Regions from separate parts of the Kitasatospora sp. NPDC088160 genome, predicted to be linked through region 1. Evidence: riboswitches for the same ligand, from Rfam matches in the RefSeq annotation. Region 1 holds a riboswitch; each other region holds the start of a gene.
What was found. A riboswitch is a leader RNA that binds a small molecule or an ion and turns the genes downstream of it on or off. The one in region 1 is predicted to bind cyclic di-AMP.
Positions count from the first base shown of each region.

Region 1 (5,699 bases):
AGGCCCTGGGCGGCGGCCCGGTTCACGTTGGTCAGGCCGCGGACCAGCTGGGCGGTGAGGATGATGAGCAGCACCCCGACCAGCGAGAGGCCGGCGATCTGCCAGGCCCCCTCGATGTAGTAGACGTGCTGGACGTTGTCGCTGTCGTAGAAGTCGAAGACCCGGTACCCGCGCCAGGAGGTGAAGGCCGGAAAGACCCAGTGGTAGAGCGGGTACAGCGCCATCGCCCAGCCGAGCAGCAGGAACACCAGCGACAGGACGAAGCTGAGGACCGCCCACGGGAACATCACCACCTGGTAGAACGCGGCCTTCCACCCGGCCGGGTCCGCCAGCCGCGCGGTGATCGCCCCCCAGGTGCCCGGGCGGGTCTGGCGCACCGGCGCCGGGGCGGGCACGTCCAGGGCCAGCATGCCGCGCACCCGGGCCCGCTCCATCCGGCCCATGCCGCGGGCGACGGTGGTCAGGAGGGCGAGGACGGGCAGGCCGAGGACGGTGACGAAGGTGCCGATCCCCATGCAGAACAGCACGATCGAGACGGAGAAGCCGATGACCGACAGCGGCAGGCCGGTGAGCGTGTAGCCGATCTCGCGGTAGTAGTGCCCGGAGAACGGCGCCCGCCAGACGGCCGGCGGCTCCTCGGTCCGGTGGGCCCGAGCGGGACGCGGGTCGTCGCCGTAACCACCGAGGACGTCCCACTCGCGGTCCTGCGTGCTTCGGCTGATGCTCATGTCCCGGCCCCGGTCCCTCGTTCTCGACTGCTGATGGCATCAGTCTGGTCGAACGGCGGGCCGGGGAGGATCCGGAGGCCTGGCGGATCGGGGGTGGGGTTAACCCCCCGGGCCTGACCCGGCAGGCCTGCCCCCAGGTCCGCGTGGACGTCCGCGTCGGACGTCCACGCCGGGCCGTCAGCCGGTCGCGCCGCTCCACTCGTCGGCGAGCAGCGAGTACAGGTACGAGTCGGACCAGGCGCCACCCTTGTAGAGGTCGTGCCGGACCCGCCCCTCCAACTGGAACCCGAGCCGGAGGAGCACCTTGGCCGAGGCGGCGTTGTCCACGTCGACCCGGGCCGCCAGCCGGTGCACGCCGAGGGCCTCGAAGGAGAGCTCGCAGAGCAGGCCGGCGATCTCGCCCGCGTAGCCGCGGCCCCAGACGTCGCGGCCCAGCACGTAGCCGAGGTGGGCGGAGCGGTGCTTGCCGAGGGTGAGGGAGGCGTGGGCGATCGGCACGGCGTCCACCGGGTCCTCGGCGTCGTCGCGCCGGGTGACGGCCAGCCGGTAGGTGTCCCGTTCCGGCGCCATCGCCTCCTCCAGGTAGAGCTCGATCTGGTCGGCGCAGGTTTCACGGTCGCGCGGCTCGAAGGGGAGGTAGCGGGTGACCTCCGGGTCGCTGAACAGCCCGTACAGCGCGTCCACGTCGCCGGCGGTGTGGTGATACTCGCGGATGGCCAGCCGGGGGCCGGTGAGTCGTACGGGGACCATGGCAGCCGACCCTACCCCCGGCCAGCGGTTACCGTTCGAGCTATGAACGACGAAGACCTGCGGCTCGCCCCGCGCACCAGGGCCTCCGACCTGCTCGCCTGGGCGGCGGAAGAGGACCGCGCCCCGGTGGCCGAAGCGCCGCTGCGCGCGGTGCTGGCCCTGCTGGAGCTGGGCGAGGGCAGGATGCACGACGGCTGGCCCGAACTGACCTCGAACGCGGTGGAGCACCTGCTGTACGAGCGGCTCTACCTGTACGTCCAACCCGAACCGGAGGCGGACCCGCTGGCGTACGGCGCCGCCGTCCGGCTGCTGACCGACCACCAGCGGGCCGCCAAGCGGCTCAACGCCAAGCGCCAGGAGCGGCTGCACGCCGAGGCCGAGTGGCAGGGCGAGGTCGCGGCCGGGCTGCTGCGCCGCGCCGACCTGGTGACCTGGCCCCGGCTGTACGCGCTGCTGCTGCACGCGTACGGGGCGGACGTCGCGGATCCGGAGGCGGTGCGGGAGTGGCTGACCGGCTTCCGGGAGCTGGCGCAGGAGGAGCGGCTGGCCGTGTTCGCCGCACTGGCGCAGACCGGCTGGCTGGACGAGGTGGACGAGCAGGGCTGGAGCCCGACCCGGGTGATCTCGGTCGGCATGGCCACCGACGGCGCGCGCCGGCTGCTGGAGCAGGGCCTGATGCGGCGCAGCTACCGCAACCTGGCCGAGCTGACCGCGCTGGGCCGGCCGATGCCGGACGAACTGGCCGGGGACTTCGGGGCGTTCGAGGAGGCGGCGGTGGAGGCCGCGCTCGACCTGTACGGGGAGTGGACGGTGCCCGGGCTGCCGCGACTGCTGGTGGAGGAGTTCCCGGACCTCGCGCCGGAGCCGGGGCAGGAGGAGATCGACGCGTACCTGGCCGGGCTGGCAGACCCGGCGCAGGAGTGACGCGGCGAAGCCCCGGCCGCGGTGCCTTCTGGTTCCGGCGGCCGGGGCTTCGCGGGTGCGTCAGGGGTTGACGCCGCGCTGCTGGAACCAGGTCTCCGGGTCGACGGGGGCGCCGCCACCGGGGCGGACCTCCACGTGCAGGTGCGCGCCGGTGACGTTGCCGGTGGCGCCGACCTTGCCGATCTGCTGGCCGGAGCCGACCTTGCCGGAGCCCTTGATGATCGAGGAGAGGTGGCAGTACCAGATCTCGGTGCCGTCGGGCAGGGTCTCGACGATCCGGTAGCCGTACGAGCCGGACCAGCCGGCCGAGGTGATGGTGCCCTGGCCGACCGCGTAGACGGGGGTCCCGGTGTCCGCGGCGAAGTCCAGGCCGGTGTGCAGGTGGGCCCAGTAGCGGGCGCTCTGGCCGTAGTGGGCGGTGAGGTGGTAGTCGCGCACCGGCAGGGTGAGGGCGGCGGCCTTGGCCCGCTCGGCCTCCTCGGCGGCCCGCTTGGCCTCGGCCTCCTTCGCGGCGGCCTTGGCCTCCGCCTCCTTCGCGGCCTGGACGCGGGCGTCCTCCTCGGCGGCGGTGCGCTGGCTGTCGGCCTGCAGCTGGATGCGGGCGGCGAGCGCGAGGCCGGGGTCGGCGGAGAGGGCGACCGGGGTCTCGTCCGGGGTCTCGATGGCGGGGGCGGCGGCCGGGGTGGCGGAGGCGAAGCCGGTGGCGCCCAGGGTGGCGGCGACGGCGGTGACGCCGAGCAGCGGGGAGGCCCCACGGACCTGACGCGGCATCCGGTGCCGGTTGGTCTCGGCCTCCGGGCCCGCGTACTCGGGGCCGTCCGGGCCGGGGTGGTCGAGGAGCCGGGTACCTGCTGCGAGGCCGGCCGGGTGTGCCGGAGTGTGCGTCGACGCCACGGAGGCGCGCTCCTTTCCTTCCTTCGCGCCTACCGGGTTAGCTGACGGGTTCGGAGCAGGAAGGTCTCCTACGGCCGGGCCGGAGCCCCGCCGATTCACCCCAAGGAACGTGGTTCCCCGGCTCCCTGACCTGCCCGGAGGCCGGTCGGCGGGATTAGGCGACGGCGCACGGTGCCGTCTGGGTACGGCGTTGACGACCGCGCTGCGTTATCAAACGTTAATCCTAGGAGGCCCTGATTCCAAGCCGTTCGCCCGGGACGACCGGAGACGGGCGGGGCACTCCGGGGCACGACGGGCGTTTTGTTCCCCTTGGACGCCCCTGCACCCCCTTGAGCACCGTTGACGCCACCTCACGTGATCGGACGTCAACGAACGGCCCTTCATCCGCGCACCCCCCGCCAGCCTCCCCCGCTCCGCAGGGCGCGAGGGCTTGACGGCTAAGGCTATTAGCCTTAGCTTTATGGCTATCGGCGGCAGCGCCGAAGCCCCGCACCGGCAACCCTCCGGAGGCCCACCATGAACGCCACCAGCGCCCCCACCACCCAGTACCTCGACGTCACCGGCGGCCGCCTCGCCTACGACGACACCCGACAGGGCGACGGCGCCCCCGTCGTGCTGCTCCCCGGAATGCTCGACACCCGCGCCGCCTACCGGCACCTCCGCCCGCTGCTGGCCGCCGCCGGCCGCCGGGTCATCACCATGGACCTGCGCGGCTTCGGGGAATCCTCGATCATCTGGGACGACTACTCCCCCGCCGCCATCGCCACCGACGTCCTCGCCCTGCTCGACCACCTCGGCATCGACCGCGCCGTCCTGGTCGGCAACTCCTACACCGGCGCGACGGTCGTCAAGGCCGCCGGCGACGCCCCCGAGCGGGTCGCCGGCATCGCCCTGATCGACGCCTTCATCGAGAACCCCCCGCCCGGCGCCCTCATGCGCGGCGCCCTCCGCGTCATGGGCTTCCTGACCGTCCACTCGCCCGCCTTCTGGGGCCTCTACCACCGCAAGCTGGCCTACCCGGGCGCCAAGCCCGCCGACTTCGACCCGTACGTGGCCGGACTCGTCGCCGCCATGCGCACCCCCGGCCGCAAGACCGCCACCCGCGGACACGTCAGCGGGGACTCCGCGCCCGTCGGCTGGACCGCGGCCGTGCGCTGCCCCTCGCTCGTCATCATGGGCAGCAAGGACCCCGACTTCCCCGAGCCGGAAGCCGTCGCCGACCGGCAGGCCATCGCGCTCAACGCGCGGAAGGTCATGATCGACGGATCCGGGCACTACCCGATGGCCGACAACCCGCAGGCCACCGCCGACGCCCTGCTGCCCTTCCTCGCCGAACTCGCCTGAGCCCCGCCCGCCCACGTCAGCCCCGCCACGCCACGTACGCCTTCCACCGACGGAGAGCCCACACCATGCCCCGAGTAGGACTCACCCCCGAGCAGGTCGTCGACCACGCCATCGCCCTCATCGACGAGCAGGGCGCCGACGCCCTCACCCTGGCCGCCGTCGCCGCCCGGGCCGGGGTCGCCACCCCGTCGCTGTACAAGCACGTCAGCGGCGGCCTCGCCGAACTGCGGCGGCTCATCGCCGTCCGGGTCACCGAGGAACTCGCCGACCGGCTCGCCGAGGCCGCCGTCGGCCGCAGCGGCGACGACGCCGTCGACACCGTCCTGCGCGCCTACCACGCGTACGCCACCGAGTACCCGCACCGCTACAACGCCCTCCCGCAGGCCCCGCAGCCGGACGACGACCTCACCCGCGCGGCCGGACGGCTCGTCGGGGTGATCATCGCCGTCCTGCGGGAGTACGGCCTCGACGGCGCGGAGGCGATCCACGCCGCCCGCACCGTCCGCTCCGTCGCCCACGGCTTCGCCTCCCTCTCCATCGGCGGCGGCTTCCAGCTCGCCGAAGACCTGGCCACCACCCAGAGCCGCCTCATCACCCTCCTCACCACCGGGCTCCGCACCTGGCCCACCCCCTGAGACGCCGGCCACCGCACCGGCCGCGGCACGACCCACCCGGTCTCCCACGACGACGGAACGGCCGGCGCACCGGGTGAGGCGTGCGCGAGAAGTCGGACCCGCCGACTTCCCGTGCGGCGGGCAGGCAGCGGGCCTGGGGGTGGTGGGGCCGGACGGGTTAGTGTGGCCGGGCTGACTGGTGGTCATGACAGGGGACCGCCGACCCCTTGGCGGAGGTCCACGTGCCCGCACCGATAGCGAGGGCGCGGCGGTGGTACCTGCGGCTGCTGGACGGGAACGCCCGGGCCGCGCGGTACGCGCTGGGGGTGCTGCTCGGGGTGACCGCGGTGCTGAGCGTGCTGCCGATCGTGCTGCCGTACAGCTGGCCGCCGTCGGCGCTGGTGCTGCCGCTGGTGGTCGGCGGGCTGCTGTTGCGGCGCGGGCA
Region 1 is NZ_JBIUSS010000005.1:20,153-25,851, forward strand. Features, by position in the region: gene ACIOGZ_RS08815 (sensor domain-containing protein) at 1-728, opposite strand, end outside; gene ACIOGZ_RS08820 (GNAT family N-acetyltransferase) at 906-1,478, opposite strand; gene ACIOGZ_RS08825 (hypothetical protein) at 1,521-2,402, shown strand; gene ACIOGZ_RS08830 (M23 family metallopeptidase) at 2,463-3,296, opposite strand; cyclic di-AMP (ydaO/yuaA leader) riboswitch at 3,309-3,467, opposite strand; gene ACIOGZ_RS08835 (alpha/beta fold hydrolase) at 3,813-4,640, shown strand; gene ACIOGZ_RS08840 (TetR-like C-terminal domain-containing protein) at 4,706-5,275, shown strand; gene ACIOGZ_RS08845 (PP2C family protein-serine/threonine phosphatase) at 5,497-5,699, shown strand, end outside.

Region 2 (5,699 bases), on a different contig from region 1:
GCCGAGGTCCATCACGTGGCTGACGGTGATCCCGCTCTCCTCGGTCCAGCTGATGAAGTAGATCTCCGGCGCCACCTCGGCGACGTGCAGCCGCACGTCCTCCCACTGGCCCGCCGACTCGCCGAGGCCCTCCCAGCGCAGCCGCCTGCCGTCGGCCGAGTAGGTGTTGCGGAAGGCCGCGCCGTTGTCGGCCCGGAAGAGGTAGGTGCGGCCGGCGAAGGCGGGCAGGGGCGCGGTCATGGTGGGGCGGTACCTCGTTCCTGTGGGGCCGTGCACGGCGGTCTTGTGCACTGCGGAAGATGTCGGACCTCCAATTTATCCGACCCGGTGAGCCGGGTGGGCGCACCCGTGGACGGTGCGCCACGGCACCGGCCGCCACCGCGCAGGCCGGCGCGGTGTGCGGCGGGCACCTGGGCGCCCGCCGGCGGCCGGTCCTACCGTCCACCCCCATGAGACGCACCCCCACTCCCGTGCGGCACACCCCCACCGCCGTCAGACGCACCCCCACCGCGTTGTCCGCCCTCCTGCTCACCCTCGCCGCGCTGCTCCTCGGCACCCCCACTCCCGCCCAGGCCACCGTCGCCCAGACCGCCACTGCCCAGACCGCCGCCCAGGCGGCCACCGCCCCGCTCGCCCTCGAAGCCGCCTTCCCCGCCCCCGGCAACGGCTGGGCCAAGGTCGAGCGCTACCTCGACACCACCCCCGGCTTCCGTACCGAGCAGTACCCGGCCGACGGCCGCGGCGACCAGGACGGCGCCCGCCGGACGTACTTCGGCGGCACCGGCCAGCCCTCCTCCAGCCGCTTCCTGCTGTACTCGGCGACCGGCTGGGACACCGGTAGCCGTCCGACCCCCGTGCTGCTGGTCCACGGCGCCAACGACAACGCCGACCGCGCCTGGGCGAACCCGGGGGAGAGCGGCACCTGCGGTGCCTCCGCCTGCCCGTCCACCGGCCTCGCCCAGTACCTCGCCGGCACCGGCCACCGGGTGTTCGCCATCGGCTTCGCCCACAAACAGGGCGACAACCTGCTCCAGGCGCAGGCCGTCGGCGACGCCGTCGCGCTGATCCGGGCCCGCCTCGGCGTCCCCCAGGTGGACGTGGTGGCCTGGAGCAAGGGCGAGGTCGCCGCCCGGGCGTACGTGTCCTCGGTGCGCCCGTCCTGGGGGCGGGCCTACGCGGGCGACGTGCGCCGCCTGATCACCCTCGGGGGCCCGAACGGCGGGCTCGACTACGTGTACGCGCACGGCTGGTCGTTCGACCTCGCGAGCTGGCCGGCCTGCGGCGGCACCGCCAACGCGCCGTCCCCGCACCTCTACATGACCTGCTACGGCACCTACACGGCGCAGCCCTGCCTCGGCGTGCTGCCCACCGGCGGCTACGACTGCTACCCGGGCCAGCGCCAGCTGCTCGCCCGCTGGGACGGCCGGTACGGGGTGGACGGCACCGCCCAGGACTGGTGGACCACCTACTACGGCGGCCAGGGCTTCTACACCTCCGGCCAGGGCATCCAGGCGGCGATCGACGCCGGTTCGCTGATCGCGCCGCTGCAACAGGCGGGCGTCCCCGCGTCGGTGCGCACCTATCTGCTCGCGGGCGGGTCCGCCGACATCCCGGGCGTGCTCAACGAGAACCGGGGGCCCAGCGACGGCATCGTGTTCACCGCGAGCGCCCTGGACACCACCGGCATCGCGACGATCGGCGGCACCCGGCTGCTCACCGGCCTCAACCACCTGGAACTCGCCTGGGCACCGGAGGCCGAGAGCCAGGTCGACAACTGGCTCGCTTGACCCGTGGACCGCCGATTCGCCGATTCGCCGATTCGTCGTTCGGCAGCTCGACGGCTCCGCTGATCCGTCCCAACTGATCCACCACGCAGCGTCGTTGATCGACACCACTGTGACCTGTGCGACAACCGGCCCGAGCAGGTTGTCCGTTCACGGACGGCCTGCCTAGCCTGCAACCGTCGTCCGCCCTCGCGGACCCCCGCCGCCGGGACGCCGAGTCCTGTCCACCCGCCGGCCGGCAACCGAGCACCACAGCGGACGGGAGCGGGGGAACCAAGGTCAGCGCCCGGCCCGTACGCTCCCGCGTGCGGGCCGTGGCTAGGGGTGAAGCCGCTTCCACCGGCGGCCGGGCTGCCTCAGCCCGAATCCGACAGCTCACCTCGCAGGCGTCGCAGAGGACACTGCCATGCACCAGCCTGCCCGGCGCCGCGCGCCGCGCCACGCCCGCCCCTCCCACCGGGGCCGCAACGCCGCCCTCGCCGTCACCGGAGCGCTCGCCGTCACCGGCGCCGGACTGCTCGGCCTGCCGGCCGTCTCCGGCGCCCAGGCCGCCACCGCCCCGACCGTCACCCAGGACCGGCTCGCCCCGGCGACCATGGTCGCCAACCAGGCCGCCACCGCCTCGCTGACCCTCCACTCCTCGGCCTGCTTCACCGCGAAGACCGTCGGCGTGGGCGTCCGGAACGCGGCCGGTGCGAACCTCGACTTCCCGGGCAACGCCTCCAATGTGCAGATCTGCCCGAGCGGCCTGTCCTTCACCAGCGGCGCACGCGCCCTGCCGGCCGGGACGTACACCCAGTTCGGCTTCTGGCAGGACCTCGGCGGGGCCTGGCACAACCTGGCCTCGCAGCAGCTGGTGGTCTCCAGCACCCCGGCGCCGACTCCGCCCCCGACCCCGACGCCCACCACGAAGCCGACTCCCGCCCCGACCCCGACTCCCGCCCCGACCCCGACGGCGACCCCCACCGCGAAGCCGACCCCGACGAGCAGCCCGAGCCCGAGCAGCCCGAGCGCCACCGCCAGCCCGTCGGCCGGCACCCCCGCATCCCCGGTCGCCGGCAAGTCGCTGACCTGGTCCGACGAGTTCAACGGCCCGATCAGCTGGGGCTCGCGCTGGGTCGGCGACAAGAGCACCGCGTACAAGTACGGCAACCACAACCCGGACGACAACAAGCTCGACCTGCTGAACAAGAACAACGTCAGCGTCGCGAACGGGGTCGCCACCTTCACCGCCGCGCCCGGCACCACCACGCTGGAGAACGGCAAGCAGGCCTGGAACACCGGCTTCCTGACCACCGAGGGCTCCAGCGAGGGCTTCCAGGTCAGGACCGGCGACTACGCCGAGACCCGGGTCAAGCTGCCGTCCGGCTCCGGCGCCTGGCCGGCCTTCTGGACCTGGAAGAACGGCAACGGGGAGGTCGACTCCTTCGAGTACCACCCCGACAACCCGAACCTGCTGGAGCTGACCAACCACGTCAACCCCGGCAACCCCAAGTACTACACCGACGCCGGCGCCGTCGCGAAGGACCAGTGGGTGACCATCGGCACCTATTACGGCGCCACCTCGGTGGACTGGTACGTCAACGGCGCCAAGGTGTTCTCGGACGGCAAGGGCGTCGGCGCCAACTGGTCGGCGTACCTGATCCTCAACCTGTCGGTCGGCGCGGGGAAGTACCACCCGGCGCCGCAGGGCACCGCCCCGATCACCTTCGCCGCCGACTACGTCCGCGTGTACCGGTAGGGCCTTCGGGGCTTCCGGGTCAGGAACCGGGAGCCGTCTCGACCACCGTGATGTCGAACGGCTGCCGGTTGTTCCCCTCGTCCGGGTCGTCCACGCCGCGCACCGCGACCGAGCCGCCGGTGAGCTTGCCGATCCGCAGGTCCGGGGAGAGGTGCACCGGTACCAGCGCGGTCGCGCTGCGCAGCGGGGGCAGTCCGGCCGGGAAGACACAGCGCACCTGTCGGCCGTTGAGCCGTACCTCGCAGTCCTCGGGGAAGTACGGGCCCACTGGGGAGACCCCGGGAGGCAGCGTCACCAGCACGGTGAACGGTGCGGCGGTGGTGTCCGGGCCGCGGTTGGCGATGAAGGCGTGGACGGTGGTGGTGCCGCCGGGCGGGGCGGCGTCCGGGTCGAGCCGGACCACCTCCAGATCGGAGCGGGACGCCGTGGGGGCTGCCGTGTCCACCGCCGGCCGGGGCTCGGGCCGCCGCAGCGCCCAGGACGGGCCGGCGGTCAGCGTCGCCACCGAACAGCCGGCCGCCATCGCGGCGACGAGCGAGGCCGCGCGGAATCCGCAGAGCCTGCTGGCCTGCCCGGACCCGCCCCGCCTGGACCCGCCCCGCCTGGACCCGCCCCGCCTGGATCCGCCCTGCCCGGACCCGCCTCGCATTGTCGAACGCCTGTACGTCATCGTCGTCCACCCTGTCCCGGGGCCCCGGCCGCCCGCGCCGCTGCGGGCCGCGTCCGCACCAGGGTGGCGGAGCCTGCGCCGGGGGCCGGTGCAACCCGCTCGGCGTCCGCCCGAACGGGGGAGCGTACGTACGGGAAGTCGACCGGATCGACTTCCCGTGCGTGAAGCGGGCGGTGGCGACGGGTCAGGGTGCGAGGACCTGCCCCAGCCGGGTCGCGATGTGGTGCATCACCGGCACCAGCGAGGACGTGCCGGCCTGCTCCTCCAGGGCCCGGATACGGGCCTCCGGGCCGGACACCGACAGGGCGGTGGGCGTCGGCGCGCCCGGTACGGCGAGCGCGATGCAGCGGACGCCGATCTCCTGCTCCTGGTCGTCGACCACGTAGCCGCGCTCGCGAGCCTCGGCGAGCTGGTGCAGCAGCTCCTGCGGGTCGGTGACGGTGTACTCGGTGTGCGCGGGCAGCGGGTTGGGGCCCAGGACGGCGCGCGCCTCGTCCTCGGGGAGCTGGGCCAGCAGCGCCTTGCCGACGCCCGTGCAGTGCGGCTGCACCCGTCGGCCGACCTCGGTGAACATCCGCATCGAGCGCCGCGACTGCACCTGCCCGACGTACACCACCTCGCCGCCCTCCAGCACCGCCAGGTTGGCGGTCTCGCCGGTGGCCTCCATGAGTTCGGCCAGGTAGGGGCGGGCCCAGCTGCCGAGCAGCCGGCCGGCCGTCTCGCCGAGGCGGATCAGCCGGGGGCCGAGGGTGTAGCGACGCGCGGTGTCCTGGCGTACATAGCCCTGCTGGACGAGGGTACGAACCAGGCGGTGGATGGTCGGCATCGGCAGGCCGGAGCTGGCGGAGAGCTCGCTGAGGGTGGCCACGCCGCCGGAGTCGGCCAGCGCCTCCAGGAGTTGGAAGGCGCGCTCGACGGACTGCACGCCGCCGGTCGCGCGGTCCGGGCTGGTCGTCGATGCTGTGTCGGGGGTCGAAACCACCGGCGTTCCCTTCGCTGTCGGGGAGGAGTAGAGTCCCGGCGATCACATCAACAAACCGTTGAAATTCTGTATCGCGGAAACTAGTCTCCACCTTACAGAATCGAACCCGCCGACAGGTGGGTTCCGATCAAGGAAGTTCCCACCGGAGCTCCCTTCGCCAGGCTCAACCGCTTAGGAGTGTCCTGCCCATGGCTACAGAACAGGGACCCGTCGGCGCCTCCCCCGCTGCTCCGGTCGTCACTGTCGCCGGTCCGCGCGTTCACCGGGCGGAGGAGGTGCTCACTCCGGAGGCGGTCGCCTTCGTCGTCGGCCTCCATCGCGCTTTCGAAGGGCGCCGACAGGAGCTCCTGGCCGGGCGGAAGGCCCGCCGGGCGGAGATCGCCAGAGCCGGCACGCTGGACTTCCTCCCCGACACCGCCGACGTCCGGGCCGCCGACTGGAAGGTCGCCGAGGCGCCCCGCGCGCTCCAGGACCGCCGGGTCGAGATCACCGGTCCCACCGACCGCAAGATGGTCATCAACG
Region 2 is NZ_JBIUSS010000001.1:361,098-366,796, forward strand. Features, by position in the region: gene ACIOGZ_RS01520 (MoaF-related domain-containing protein) at 1-240, opposite strand, end outside; gene ACIOGZ_RS01525 (lipase) at 450-1,787, shown strand; cyclic di-AMP (ydaO/yuaA leader) riboswitch at 2,022-2,188, shown strand; gene ACIOGZ_RS01530 (glycoside hydrolase family 16 protein) at 2,191-3,525, shown strand; gene ACIOGZ_RS01535 (hypothetical protein) at 3,545-4,030, opposite strand; gene ACIOGZ_RS01540 (IclR family transcriptional regulator) at 4,380-5,177, opposite strand; gene aceB (malate synthase A) at 5,366-5,699, shown strand, end outside.
Region 2: another riboswitch for cyclic di-AMP. It lies ahead of ACIOGZ_RS01530 (glycoside hydrolase family 16 protein); the one in region 1 lies ahead of ACIOGZ_RS08830 (M23 family metallopeptidase).

Region 3 (5,699 bases), on a different contig from region 1:
GGTCCGGCGCCGCCCAGTAGGCCGCCCGGCAGCGGGCCGCCCCGCGCCCGGCGGGAATCGTCGGGCGGGCCCGGTCGGAGCCGTCCGCTCCGGCCCGGGCCGGAGCCGCCCGATGCGCCGACGTTCCGGCTGACCTCGGCTGTTAGGCTTGCGAAGCGTGAGCGCGAAGCCCCAGATCCCCAATGTCCTGGCCTCCCGGTACGCCTCGGCGACCCTGGCCCAGCTGTGGTCCCCCGAGCACAAGGTGGTCCTTGAGCGCCACCTGTGGCTCGCCGTCCTGAAGGCCCAGCAGGACCTCGGTGTCGAGGTACCGGCGAACGCCGTCGCCGACTACGAGCGGGTGATCGACCAGGTCGACCTCGGCTCGATCGCCGCCCGTGAGCGGGTCACCCGCCACGACGTGAAGGCCCGGATCGAGGAGTTCAGCGAGCTCGCCGGCCACGAGCAGATCCACAAGGGCATGACCTCCCGGGATCTGACCGAGAACGTCGAGCAGCTGCAGATCCGCCAGTCGCTGGAGCACGTGCGCGACCGCACGGTGGCCGTGCTGGTCCGGCTGGCCCGCCTGGCCGCCCAGCACTCCGAGCTGGTCATGGCCGGCCGCTCGCACAACGTGGCCGCGCAGGCCACCACCCTGGGCAAGCGCTTCGCGTCGATCACCGACGAGCTGCTGGTCGCCTTCCGTCGCCTGGAGGAGCTGATCGCCCGCTACCCGCTGCGCGGGATCAAGGGCCCGGTCGGCACCGCCCAGGACATGCTGGACCTGCTCGGTGGCGACACCGACAAGCTCGCCGAGCTGGAGCGCCGGGTCGCCGGGCACCTCGGCTTCGAGAACGTGCTGATCAGCGTCGGCCAGGTTTACCCGCGCTCGCTGGACTTCGAGGTGCTCACCGCCCTCGTCCAGCTGGCCGCCGCGCCGTCCAGTCTGGCCAAGACCATCCGTCTGATGGCCGGCCACGAGCTGGTCACGGAGGGCTTCAAGGAGGGCCAGGTCGGCTCCTCGGCGATGCCGCACAAGATGAACACCCGCTCCTGCGAGCGCGTCAACGGCCTGGCCGTCATCCTGCGCGGCTACGCCTCGATGACCGGCGAGCTGGCCGGCGACCAGTGGAACGAGGGTGACGTCTCCTGCTCGGTGGTGCGCCGGGTCGCGCTGCCGGACGCCTTCTTCGCCTTCGACGGCCTGCTGGAGACCTTCCTGACCGTCCTCGACGAGTTCGGCGCCTTCCCCGCCGTGATCGAGGCCGAGCTGGACCGCTACCTGCCGTTCCTCGCCACCACCAAGGTGCTGATGGGCGCGGTGCGCGCGGGCGTCGGCCGGGAGGCCGGGCACGAGGTCATCAAGGAGCACGCCGTCGCCTCCGCGCTGGCGATGCGTGCGGGCGCCCGCGAGAACGAGCTGCTGGACCGGCTGGCCGCCGACGAGCGGATCCCGCTGGACCGGGCCGGGCTGGACGCGCTGCTGGCCGACCGGCTCTCCTTCACCGGTGCGGCCGGTGCCCAGGTCGCCGAGGTGGTCCGCCAGGTGGAGGCCGTCGCCGCCGCCTACCCGGAGGCCGCCAAGTACGCGCCCGGTGACATCCTCTGACGATTCGTCAGCTGGCTGAGGGCCCTGCTGCCGATCCGGTGGCGGGGCCCTCGTCCGTGTGGACGTGGCCCGGGTCGAGCGGCGGGGTGGTGCCGCAGGCCCACTCGCAGTCCGGCTCGGCCACCGGGCGGTCCACCGGCGCGAGCACGTTGCCGCGGACGGTGGCGAAGGCCGTCAGACCGCCGGTGACCAGCAGCCCGGCGCAGATCAGCATCGCGGTGCGGAAGGCCGAGTCCACCGCGGACGGCACCCGGTAGGCGTCGCCGCTCAGCCCGGCGAGCGAGGGCAGCGCGGCGACCGCGAGCAGCCCGGCCGCGCGGGCGGCGGCGTTGTTGACGCCGCTGGCGATGCCCGCGTGCCGGACCTCGACGGCGGCCAGCACCGTCGCCGTCAGCGGCGCGACCAACAGGGTCATCCCGCAGCCCAGCACCGTGACGGCGGGCAGCACGTCCGCCCAGTAGGAGGAGCCGGGGCCGGTGCGCAGCATCAGCAGCACCCCGGCGGCGCACAGCAGCGGACCGACGGTGAGCGGGATCCGGGGGCCGATCCGCTTGCCCAGCCGCCCGGCGCGCGCCGACAGGGTCAGCATCAGCACGGTGATCGGGACCAGGGCGAGGCCGGAGACCAGCGGGGAGAAGCCGGAGACGATCTGCAACTGCACCACCAGCAGGAAGAACACCCCGCTGAACGCCGCGTAGACGCAGAGGGTGACCAGGTTGACGGCGGTGAACAGCCGGGAGGAGAAGAGGCCGAGCGGCAGCATCGGCTCGGCGGCGCGGCGCTCGACCGCGATGAAGGCAGCGCCGAGCAGCAGGCCGATCGCGCCGGTGAGCCAGACCGCGGGGGACAGGCCCTCCCCGGCGGCGGTCAGCGCGTAGGTGATCGCGCCGAGGGCGAGCGCGGCGAGCAGCGCGCCGGGGACGTCGAAGCGGCCGACGGCGCTCTCGTTCCGGCTCTCGGGGACGAACCGGGAGGTGACCGCGACCACGGCGGCCGCGAGCGGAAGGTTCAGCAGGAAGATCCACCGCCAGCCGGGGCCGTCCACCAGCCAGCCGCCGAGGAAGGGGCCGACCGCGGCCGACACCCCGCCGAGGCCCGACCACAGGCCGACCGCCGCCGAGCGGTCGTCCGGGTGGAAGACGGCTTGCAGCATGGCGAGCGAACCGGGGGTGAGCAGCGCCCCGCCGATGCCCTGGACGGCGCGGGCGGCGATCAGCACGTGGATGGTGGGGGCGGCGGCGCAGGCCGCGGAGGCGGCGGCGAACCAGAGCACGCCGATCAGGAAGACCCGGCGCCGGCCGTACCGGTCGCCGAGCGCGCCGCCGAGCAGGATCAGTCCGGCCAGGGTGAGCAGGTAGGCGTTGAGCGTCCACTGCAGGGACGCGAGGGAGGCGCCGAGATCGGTGCCGATGCGGGGCAGCGCGACGTTCACCACGGTGCCGTCGAGCATCGCCATGCTGGAGCCGAGCACCGTCGCGAGGAGGACCCAGCGTCCCCGCGAGGTGCCCAGGCGCAGTGTTCCTGCTTCGGAGGTGGCCACGGGCCGATCCTGCGCCCGTGGGGCGTACGTGACAAGGGTCACCGGGGGGTGTGTCGGTGGGTGCGCGGTGCGTGAGCGGGCGGGTGCGCAGCGGTGGCGGAATCGGCGCAGCGTCGTGGATCAGTGGCGCCGGGTGAATGGATTGTGCACGTACGGTGCAGCCGATCATTCGGAGGGTCACCGCAGCTCGGGGGGTTGTTGCCGGTTCAAGTGATCGACATTGCTTCACCCGAACGGATGGGTTTTAGTTCAGCGACCGCCCGGCCAGTCCGGACGGATCCACCGGGTGGAACGCCGAATCCTGCCGCTGCCCGGTGGCTCGCACCGAACTCTGTACGGCAGGAGCGGGGGACCCACAGGTAAGTCGCCGGACCGGAAACGGCACGCTTTCGCGTACCCGGATCCAGGGCCGGCTAGGGGTGAAGCCGCATGTGCGGCCGGGCAACTCCAGCCCGAACCCGACAGCTCACCTCGCAGGCGTCGGAGAGGAAAATTCCATGCCTGCACAGGCTCGTCGTATCGCCCTGCCCCGCGCCGCCCGCATCGGGATCGCCACCGCCGTCACCGGTGTCTCCTTCGCCCTGCCGCTCGTCACCGCGATGAGCGCCCAGGCCCACCCCGCGCCGGCCGCCGCGGTCACCGCCGCCCCGGCCGCCGCTCCCGCCGACCAGGCCCAGGCCTCGTCGCAGGAGAGCTACCGCGTCGTCAGCGGCGACACCCTGTCCCGGATCGCCGACGCCCAGCACGTCGACGGCGGCTGGCAGGCGCTGTACGACCACAACCGTGAGGTCGTCGGCGGCAACCCGGACCTGATCTTCCCCGGTCAGCGGCTCGTGATCGCCGGCCAGGCCGCCCCGGCCAAGCCCGCTGCCCCGGCGAAGCCCGCCCAGCCGTCCGCCCAGGACGCCGCGCCGGCCACCACCGCCAAGCCGCAGGCCCAGCCGGAGGTCCGGACCGAGGCGGCCAAGCCGTCCGCCCAGCTCCAGGCCCAGCTGCAGACCGCCGCGCCGTCCGCCGTGGTCACCGCCGTGCCGGTCGCCGCCGCTTCGGCCTTCGTCGCCCCGCTGGCCGGCCCGAAGCTGGGCACCGCGTACGGCGTGGCAGGCTCGATGTGGGCCTCCGGCCACCACACCGGCCAGGACTTTGTCGCCTCCACCGGCACCCCGCTGCGCGCCGTCGGCAACGGTGTCGTGGTGAAGGCCGGCAACGGCGGCGCCTACGGCAACGAGGTCGAGATCAAGCTCGCCGACGGCCACTACGCCGAGTACGCGCACCTCTCCTCGATCGGTGTGAAGATCGGTCAGGCCGTCAAGGCCGGACAGCAGATCGGCCTCTCCGGCGCGACCGGCAACGTGACCGGCCCGCACCTGCACTTCGAGATCCGCAACGGCTCGGAGTACGGCTCGGACATCAACCCGGTCGCCTACCTGCGGGCCCACGGCGTCGCGCTCTGACCCGTACCGGATGTGCCGGATCTGCCGGATGAGGAACCACCGCTGCTACGGGGCGAATCGACCGCCCGGGATGGTCATGTCGGGTGACCGCTCGACCGGGTGATCGCCGCAGCAGTGGACATGGGCGCGGGACACGCCCAGGCCGGCCCGGCTCGCGAGACTTCTCTCGCGAGCCGGGCCGGCCGCTGTCGTTTCCGGGCCTTGCCGGCTGCCCCCGAGGCGAAGTGGCGACGAGTCAGGCCGACGGTCTGGCGGGCCGGTTCAGAGCCGGTGGGCGGGCAGCCCGTGCTGGGCGGCGGTCAGCAGCTCGTGCATCCGCTGCCCGAAGTCCTCGGTGTCGGCGGCCGGTTCGGGGAAGACCAGGCGGACGTCGCGGTGGCCGTGCGGGTGGTCCAGGCGCAGGACCAGGCCGTGGCGGTCCAGGGCGAGCGGGCGGACCTCCGGGTGCTGGGCGAGCAGGTCCGGGTCGAGCAGCCGGGTGAGGACGGCGAGGGCGTCGGCGTGGTCGTCGGCGAGGTGGGTGAGCATGGCGGCCTCGTAGCGGGCCAGCGGGTCGGGCGTGGCGAGGGCGAGGTCGCCGGCGGTGAGCGCGCCGGTGCCGTACGGGGTGGCGAGGACGGCGTGGGCGACGTCCACGCGCAGGTGGACGCTGAGGCCGTCGTCGGCGAGGTGGGCCAGGTGCAGTCGGCCGGCCAGGGTGAGGCGGGCGCGGATCCGGTCGCGGACGGCGACGGGGGAGATGTCGGTGACGTCCAGGACGACGGCGAGTCCGTCGGTGGCGCGGGCGGCGGCGGTGGCGAGCGGGTCGCCCAGTCGGGCGCGCAGGCGCAGCCGGGAGCCGTGGACGGAGACCGGGGAGTCGAGGTCGTGGTGTTCGCCGAAGGCGCGGACGGTGAGCGAGGAGGTCGCGCTGAGCAGGCTCTGGACGCGCTCGGCGGTGGTGGGTTCGGGCACCTCGGCGTCGCCGGCGGGCAGGCTCATGACGGACCTCCAGTTAGTTAGGTGAGCCTAACCTAATCTCCGCTCGAGGGTGTGGCAAGTGGCGTGGCCGGGATTGCTGTCGTCGGGGATAGGTGGCGCTTGCAAGTACCCGCGGGTGTCTCGTATTGTCGACGCT
Region 3 is NZ_JBIUSS010000007.1:34,217-39,915, forward strand. Features, by position in the region: gene ACIOGZ_RS12420 (MarR family transcriptional regulator) at 1-20, shown strand, start outside; gene purB (adenylosuccinate lyase) at 158-1,588, shown strand; gene ACIOGZ_RS12430 (MFS transporter) at 1,596-3,128, opposite strand; cyclic di-AMP (ydaO/yuaA leader) riboswitch at 3,441-3,623, shown strand; gene ACIOGZ_RS12435 (LysM peptidoglycan-binding domain-containing M23 family metallopeptidase) at 3,626-4,582, shown strand; gene ACIOGZ_RS12440 (DUF2470 domain-containing protein) at 4,844-5,563, opposite strand.
Region 3: another riboswitch for cyclic di-AMP. It lies ahead of ACIOGZ_RS12435 (LysM peptidoglycan-binding domain-containing M23 family metallopeptidase); the one in region 1 lies ahead of ACIOGZ_RS08830 (M23 family metallopeptidase).

Region 4 (5,699 bases), on a different contig from region 1:
CGGCCCCGCCGGTCGCGTCCGCCGGAGGCGGTGCGGCCCCGACCCACCGGATACGGTCGACGCATGCCAGTGCAGCCCGATCCCGCCGCCCCGCAGCTCTTCACCTGGGAGTTCGCCACCGATCCGTACCCCGCCTACGCCTGGTTGCGCGAGCACGCCCCGGTGCACCGCACGACGCTGCCGAGCGGGGTGGAGGCCTGGCTGGTGACCCGCTACGCGGACGCTCGGCAGGCGCTGGCGGACGGCCGGCTGTCGAAGAACCCGGCGCACCACAGCGAGCAGGCGCACCGCACCGGGCGGGTGGGAATTCCGGGGGAACGCCAGGCGGACTTGATGACGCATCTGCTGAACATCGACCCGCCGGACCACACCCGGCTGCGCCGGCTGGTGTCGAAGGCGTTCACGCCGCGCCGGGTGGCGGAGTTCGAGCCGCGGGTGCAGCAGCTCACGGACCGGCTGATCGACGGCTTCGCGCAGCGCGGTTCGGCGGACCTGATCCACGAGTTCGCGTTCCCGCTCCCCATCTACGCGATCTGCGACCTGCTGGGCGTGCCGGCCGAGGACCAGGACGACTTCCGGGACTGGGCCGGGATGATGATCCGGCACGGCGGCGGCCAACGCGGCGGCGTGGGGCGGGCGGTGAAGCGGATGCGGGCGTACCTGCTGGAGCTGATCCACCGCAAGCGGGCGGATCCGGGTGATGACTTGATCTCGGGCCTGATCCGGGCGAGCGACCACGGCGAGCACCTGAACGAGAACGAGGCCGCCGCGATGGCGTTCATCCTCCTGTTCGCGGGGTTCGAGACGACCGTCAACCTGATCGGCAACGGCACGTACGCGCTGCTGCGCAACCCGGAGCAGCGCAGGCTGCTGCAGGAGTCGGTGGTGCGCGGCGAGACGGCGCTGCTGGAGACCGGGATCGAGGAACTCCTGCGCTACGACGGGCCGGTGGAGATGGCGACGTGGCGTTTCGCGACGCGGCCGCTGTCGATCGGCGGGGTGGACATCCCGGTGGGCGATCCGGTGCTGGTGGTGCTGGCCGCGGCGGATCGCGATCCGGCCAGGTTCGCGGACGAGAACACCCTGGACCTGGCCCGCACGGACAATCCGCACCTGGGTTTCGGCCACGGGATCCACTACTGCATCGGCGCCCCGCTGGCCCGCCTGGAGGGGCGGAGCGCACTGGCCACGCTGCTTTCCCGGCTGCCGGACCTGCGGCTCGCGGAAAACCCGGAGAACCTGCGCTGGAGGGGCGGCCTGATCATGCGTGGCCTGCGGGAACTCCCGGTCGAATTCACTCCGGAGACCTGCTCTCCGCACGCGCCGCCGGGCACGCCGACCGACGCCCCGACACGCTGACGGCATGTCTCCGGCGGCCCGTGGAGCCAGGCCTGAACCCGCATTAATCCGGACATACCGCCGCCGTTGGTAGGCGATTGACCACGCGCCGTAATTTGTGTGTGATATCGGTGATATGAGCTTGTTATTGGTCTGATGATCTGTCTACTCTCCCTGGAGTTCGCAGCTGCGGACCTCGTGCGCGGAACGCCGAATCCTGCCCGCCGCGTCACGGGAAACCGACCAGACCCTGGGCAGGGGCGGGGGAACCAGGTTTGTTGCCGTTCCCCGACGGCTTGGGGTGAAGCCGCCCGAGCGGAATCGTTTCCGCTTTCGGCGGCCGGGCCACCTCCCGGTCCGAACCCGACAGCTCACCTCGCAGGCGTGCGGAGAGGGACCTCTTCATGCTGTTCGTTGGAACCGGCCGCCACCGCCGTCGCACCCAGACCGAGAAGGCCATCGCCGTCGCCGGTGTGGCCGGCGTCGGACTCGCGATGCCGCTCCTCACCGCCACCGGCGCCTCCGCCGCCCCGGCCTCCACCTGGGACGCCGTCGCCCAGTGCGAGAGCGGCGGCAACTGGAGCATCAACACCGGCAACGGCTTCTCCGGCGGCCTGCAGTTCACGCCCAGCACCTGGAAGGCGTACGGCGGCACCTCCTACGCCCCGCAGGCCAACCAGGCCAGCAAGGCGCAGCAGATCTCGGTCGCCGAGAAGGTGCTGGCCTCGCAGGGCCCGGGCGCCTGGCCGGTCTGCTCCCAGAAGGCCGGCCTGAGCAAGGGCGGCGCCCCGGCCTCCGTGGACACCTCCACGGACGCCAAGCCCGCCAAGCAGTCCGCCGCCAAGCCGACCCAGCAGGCGCAGGCCCCGAAGCCCGCCCAGCAGCCGGTCAAGCAGGCCGCCCCGAAGCCGGCCGCCCAGCAGCCCGTCCAGCAGGCCCCGCAGCAGACGCAGCCGCAGACCCAGGGCTTCTCCGGCAAGGCCGGCTGGGACGCCGACGCGAAGGTGTACTGGTACCAGAACAACGGCGCCTGGTACTGGACCAGCCACCAGAGCGTCTACCAGCAGTACGCGGGCCAGCCCGCCGCCCAGCCGCAGTACGCGCCCCGCGCCGCGCAGCCCGCGCAGTCCGCCCCGGCCGCGCAGCCCGCCGCCGCGCAGGGCGGTCACGACTACACCGTCCGGGCCGGCGACACGCTGTCGACGATCGCCGCCGCCCAGGGCGTGTCCGGCGGCTGGCAGTCGGTGTACGACGGCAACCGCGGCACCGTCGGCGGCAACCCCAACCTGATCATGCCCGGCCAGGTGCTGCACCTCGGCTGAGCGGCCCGGGCCCTGAACGGCCCGCGCCCTGCGGGCGAAGGGGGACGGGACCTGTCCCCCTTCGCCCGCATTCCCCCGTATTCGCCCGCTTCGATCGGGCAAGCAGGTGAACTACCGGTGGGTAGCCGGGCCACACGCTGAGACGGGACCGAGGCCAGCGCGGCCCCGGGGGCCGGGGCGGTTAGGCTCTGGTCGTAACGACTCCGCAATCGTCCCGCCGGCAGCACCCAACGTCAGCCGGACCCTGCTTCCGCAAGGAGATGCCTCGTGCCGTCCATCGATGTCGTCGTAGCCCGTGAGATCCTCGACTCGCGTGGCAACCCCACGGTCGAGGTCGAGGTCGGCCTCGACGACGGCAGCACCGGCCGTGCCGCTGTCCCGTCGGGTGCCTCCACCGGCGCCTTCGAGGCGCTCGAGCTGCGCGACGGTGACAAGAACCGCTACTTCGGCAAGGGCGTGGAGAAGGCCGTCCTGGCCGTCATCGAGCAGATCGGCCCGGAGCTGGTCGGCTACGACGCCACCGAGCAGCGCCTGATCGACCAGGCCATGCTCGACCTGGACGCCACCCCGGACAAGTCCTCGCTCGGCGCCAACGCGATCCTGGGCGTCTCGCTGGCCGTGGCGCACGCCGCCTCCGAGGCCAGCGACCTGCCGCTGTTCCGCTACCTGGGCGGCCCGAACGCGCACGTGCTGCCCGTTCCGATGATGAACATCCTCAACGGCGGTTCGCACGCGGACTCCAACGTCGACATCCAGGAGTTCATGATCGCCCCGATCGGCGCGGAGTCCTTCTCCGAGGCCGTCCGCTGGGGCGTCGAGGTCTACCACACCCTCAAGGGCGTGCTGAAGGAGCGCGGCCTGTCCACCGGCCTCGGCGACGAGGGCGGCTTCGCGCCGAACCTGGACAGCAACCGCGAGGCCCTGGACCTCATCACCGAGGCCATCCAGAAGGCCGGCTACGTGCCCGGCCGTGACATCGCGCTCGCCCTGGACGTCGCCGCGTCCGAGTTCTACGAGGACGGCGCCTACCAGTTCGAGGGCAAGGCCATCTCCGCCGCCGAGCTCATCGAGTACTACGCCGAGCTGGTCGACGCCTACCCGCTGGTCTCCATCGAGGACCCGCTGGACGAGTCGGACTGGGACGGCTGGAAGGCCATGACCGTCAAGCTGGGCGACAAGGTCCAGCTGGTCGGCGACGACCTGTTCGTCACCAACCCGGCCCGCCTGGCCAGGGGCATCGAGACCGGCACCGCCAACGCGCTGCTGGTGAAGGTGAACCAGATCGGCTCGCTGACCGAGACCCTGGACGCCGTCGAGCTGGCCCAGCGCAACGGCTACCGCTGCATGATGTCGCACCGCTCCGGCGAGACCGAGGACGTCACCATCGCCGACCTGGCCGTCGCCACCAACTGCGGCCAGATCAAGACCGGTGCCCCGGCCCGCTCCGAGCGCGTCGCCAAGTACAACCAGCTGCTGCGCATCGAGGAGATCCTCGACGACGCCGCCGAGTACGCCGGCCGCGGCGCCTTCCCGCGCTTCCGCTCTGCGGAATAGCCAGCACAGCCGCTCCGCGGAGTAGCAAGCACGGCCGCTCCGAGGAGCAGCAGGCTCAGCCGCTCCGCGGAGCAGCAGGCTCAGCCGCTCCTCGGAGCGGCGAGCACGGTCGCTCCGCCGACCGGTGAGCACGCCTGACCGGTGCCCCGCCGTTCACCCCGTAGGGTGGACGGCGGGGCACCGTCGCGACCAGGAGGGGAACGGGAGATGGCAGGCTGGAGGATCCCGGGCTTGGCGGCCCGGCCTCGCTTCACGAGCCGGGCGACCGTCCTCGTCCTGGTGCTCTGCTCGCTGGTGGCGATCCTCGCCTACCCGACGCGGCAGTTCATCTCCCAGCGCGCCGAGATCTCCGCCCAGCAGGCGAAGGCCGACCGCTCCCGCCAGCAGGTCGAGCAGCTGCGCCGGGAGAAGGCCCGCTGGCAGGACCCCGAGTACGTCAAGGCGCAGGCCCGTGTCCGGCTGCACTACGCGATGCCGGGGGAGACCCCGTACATCGCGGTGGATCCGGCCGGTCCGGCCGCCGCCCGGCCCTCGGCGTCCGCCGGCGGTTCCGCCACCGCCGCCGGCCCGGCCGCCTCCGACGGCGCGCCAGGCGGCTCGGCGCGGGCCGCCAAGCCCTGGTACGCCAGCATCTGGGACTCGGTCGACGCCGCCGACACCACCGACGCCGCCGCCCCGGCCCCCGCCTCCCCCCGTCCGCTCCCACCGTCCCCCGCTGGAGACACCTCCCCCCATGACCACTGAGAACCACCCCGCCGTCTCCGACGCCGACGTCGCCGCCATCGCCGCCCAGCTCGGCAGGGTGCCGCGCGGCCTTCGCGGCGTGGCGCACCGCTGCCCCTGCGGCAACCCGGACGTCGTGGAGACGGCCCCCCGACTGCCGGACGGCACGCCGTTCCCGACGCTGTACTACCTGACCTGCCCCAAGGCCGCCTCGCTGATCGGCACCCTGGAGGCGGACGGCGTGATGAAGGAGCAGACCGCCAGGCTCGCCGAGGACCCGGAGCTGGCCGCCGCCTACCAGAAGGCGCACGAGGACTACATCGCCCGGCGCGATGCCATCGAGGTGCTGGAGGGCTTCCCGAGCGCCGGCGGCATGCCGGACCGGGTGAAGTGCCTGCACGTGCTGGTCGGCCACTCGCTGGCGGCCGGCGAGGGCGTCAACCCGCTCGGCGACGAGGCGATCGGCCTGCTGGAGGACTGGTGGGCCAAGGGCCCCTGCGTCTCCCCGGCCGAGGTCGAGGCCGCCGGTGAGCGGGTCGCCCGCAACCGGGCCAAGGACCAGGACCACCAGGCCGTGATCGAGGCCAAGCAGCAGAAGGCCGCCGAGCGCGCCGCGAAGAAGCGGGCCGCCGAGGAGTCCGACGCCGGGGAGTCCGCGTGAGCATGACCCGGGTGGCCGCGATCGACTGCGGCACCAACTCGATCCGGCTGCTGGTCGCCGACCTGGACCCGGCCACCGGGGAGATCACCGACCTCGACCGC
Region 4 is NZ_JBIUSS010000025.1:5,548-11,246, reverse strand. Features, by position in the region: gene ACIOGZ_RS32620 (cytochrome P450) at 64-1,359, shown strand; cyclic di-AMP (ydaO/yuaA leader) riboswitch at 1,570-1,737, shown strand; gene ACIOGZ_RS32615 (transglycosylase family protein) at 1,743-2,660, shown strand; gene eno (phosphopyruvate hydratase) at 2,928-4,214, shown strand; gene ACIOGZ_RS32605 (septum formation initiator family protein) at 4,446-4,958, shown strand; partial or broken gene ACIOGZ_RS32600 (DUF501 domain-containing protein) at 4,930-5,469, shown strand; gene ACIOGZ_RS32595 (Ppx/GppA phosphatase family protein) at 5,601-5,699, shown strand, end outside.
Region 4: another riboswitch for cyclic di-AMP. It lies ahead of ACIOGZ_RS32615 (transglycosylase family protein); the one in region 1 lies ahead of ACIOGZ_RS08830 (M23 family metallopeptidase).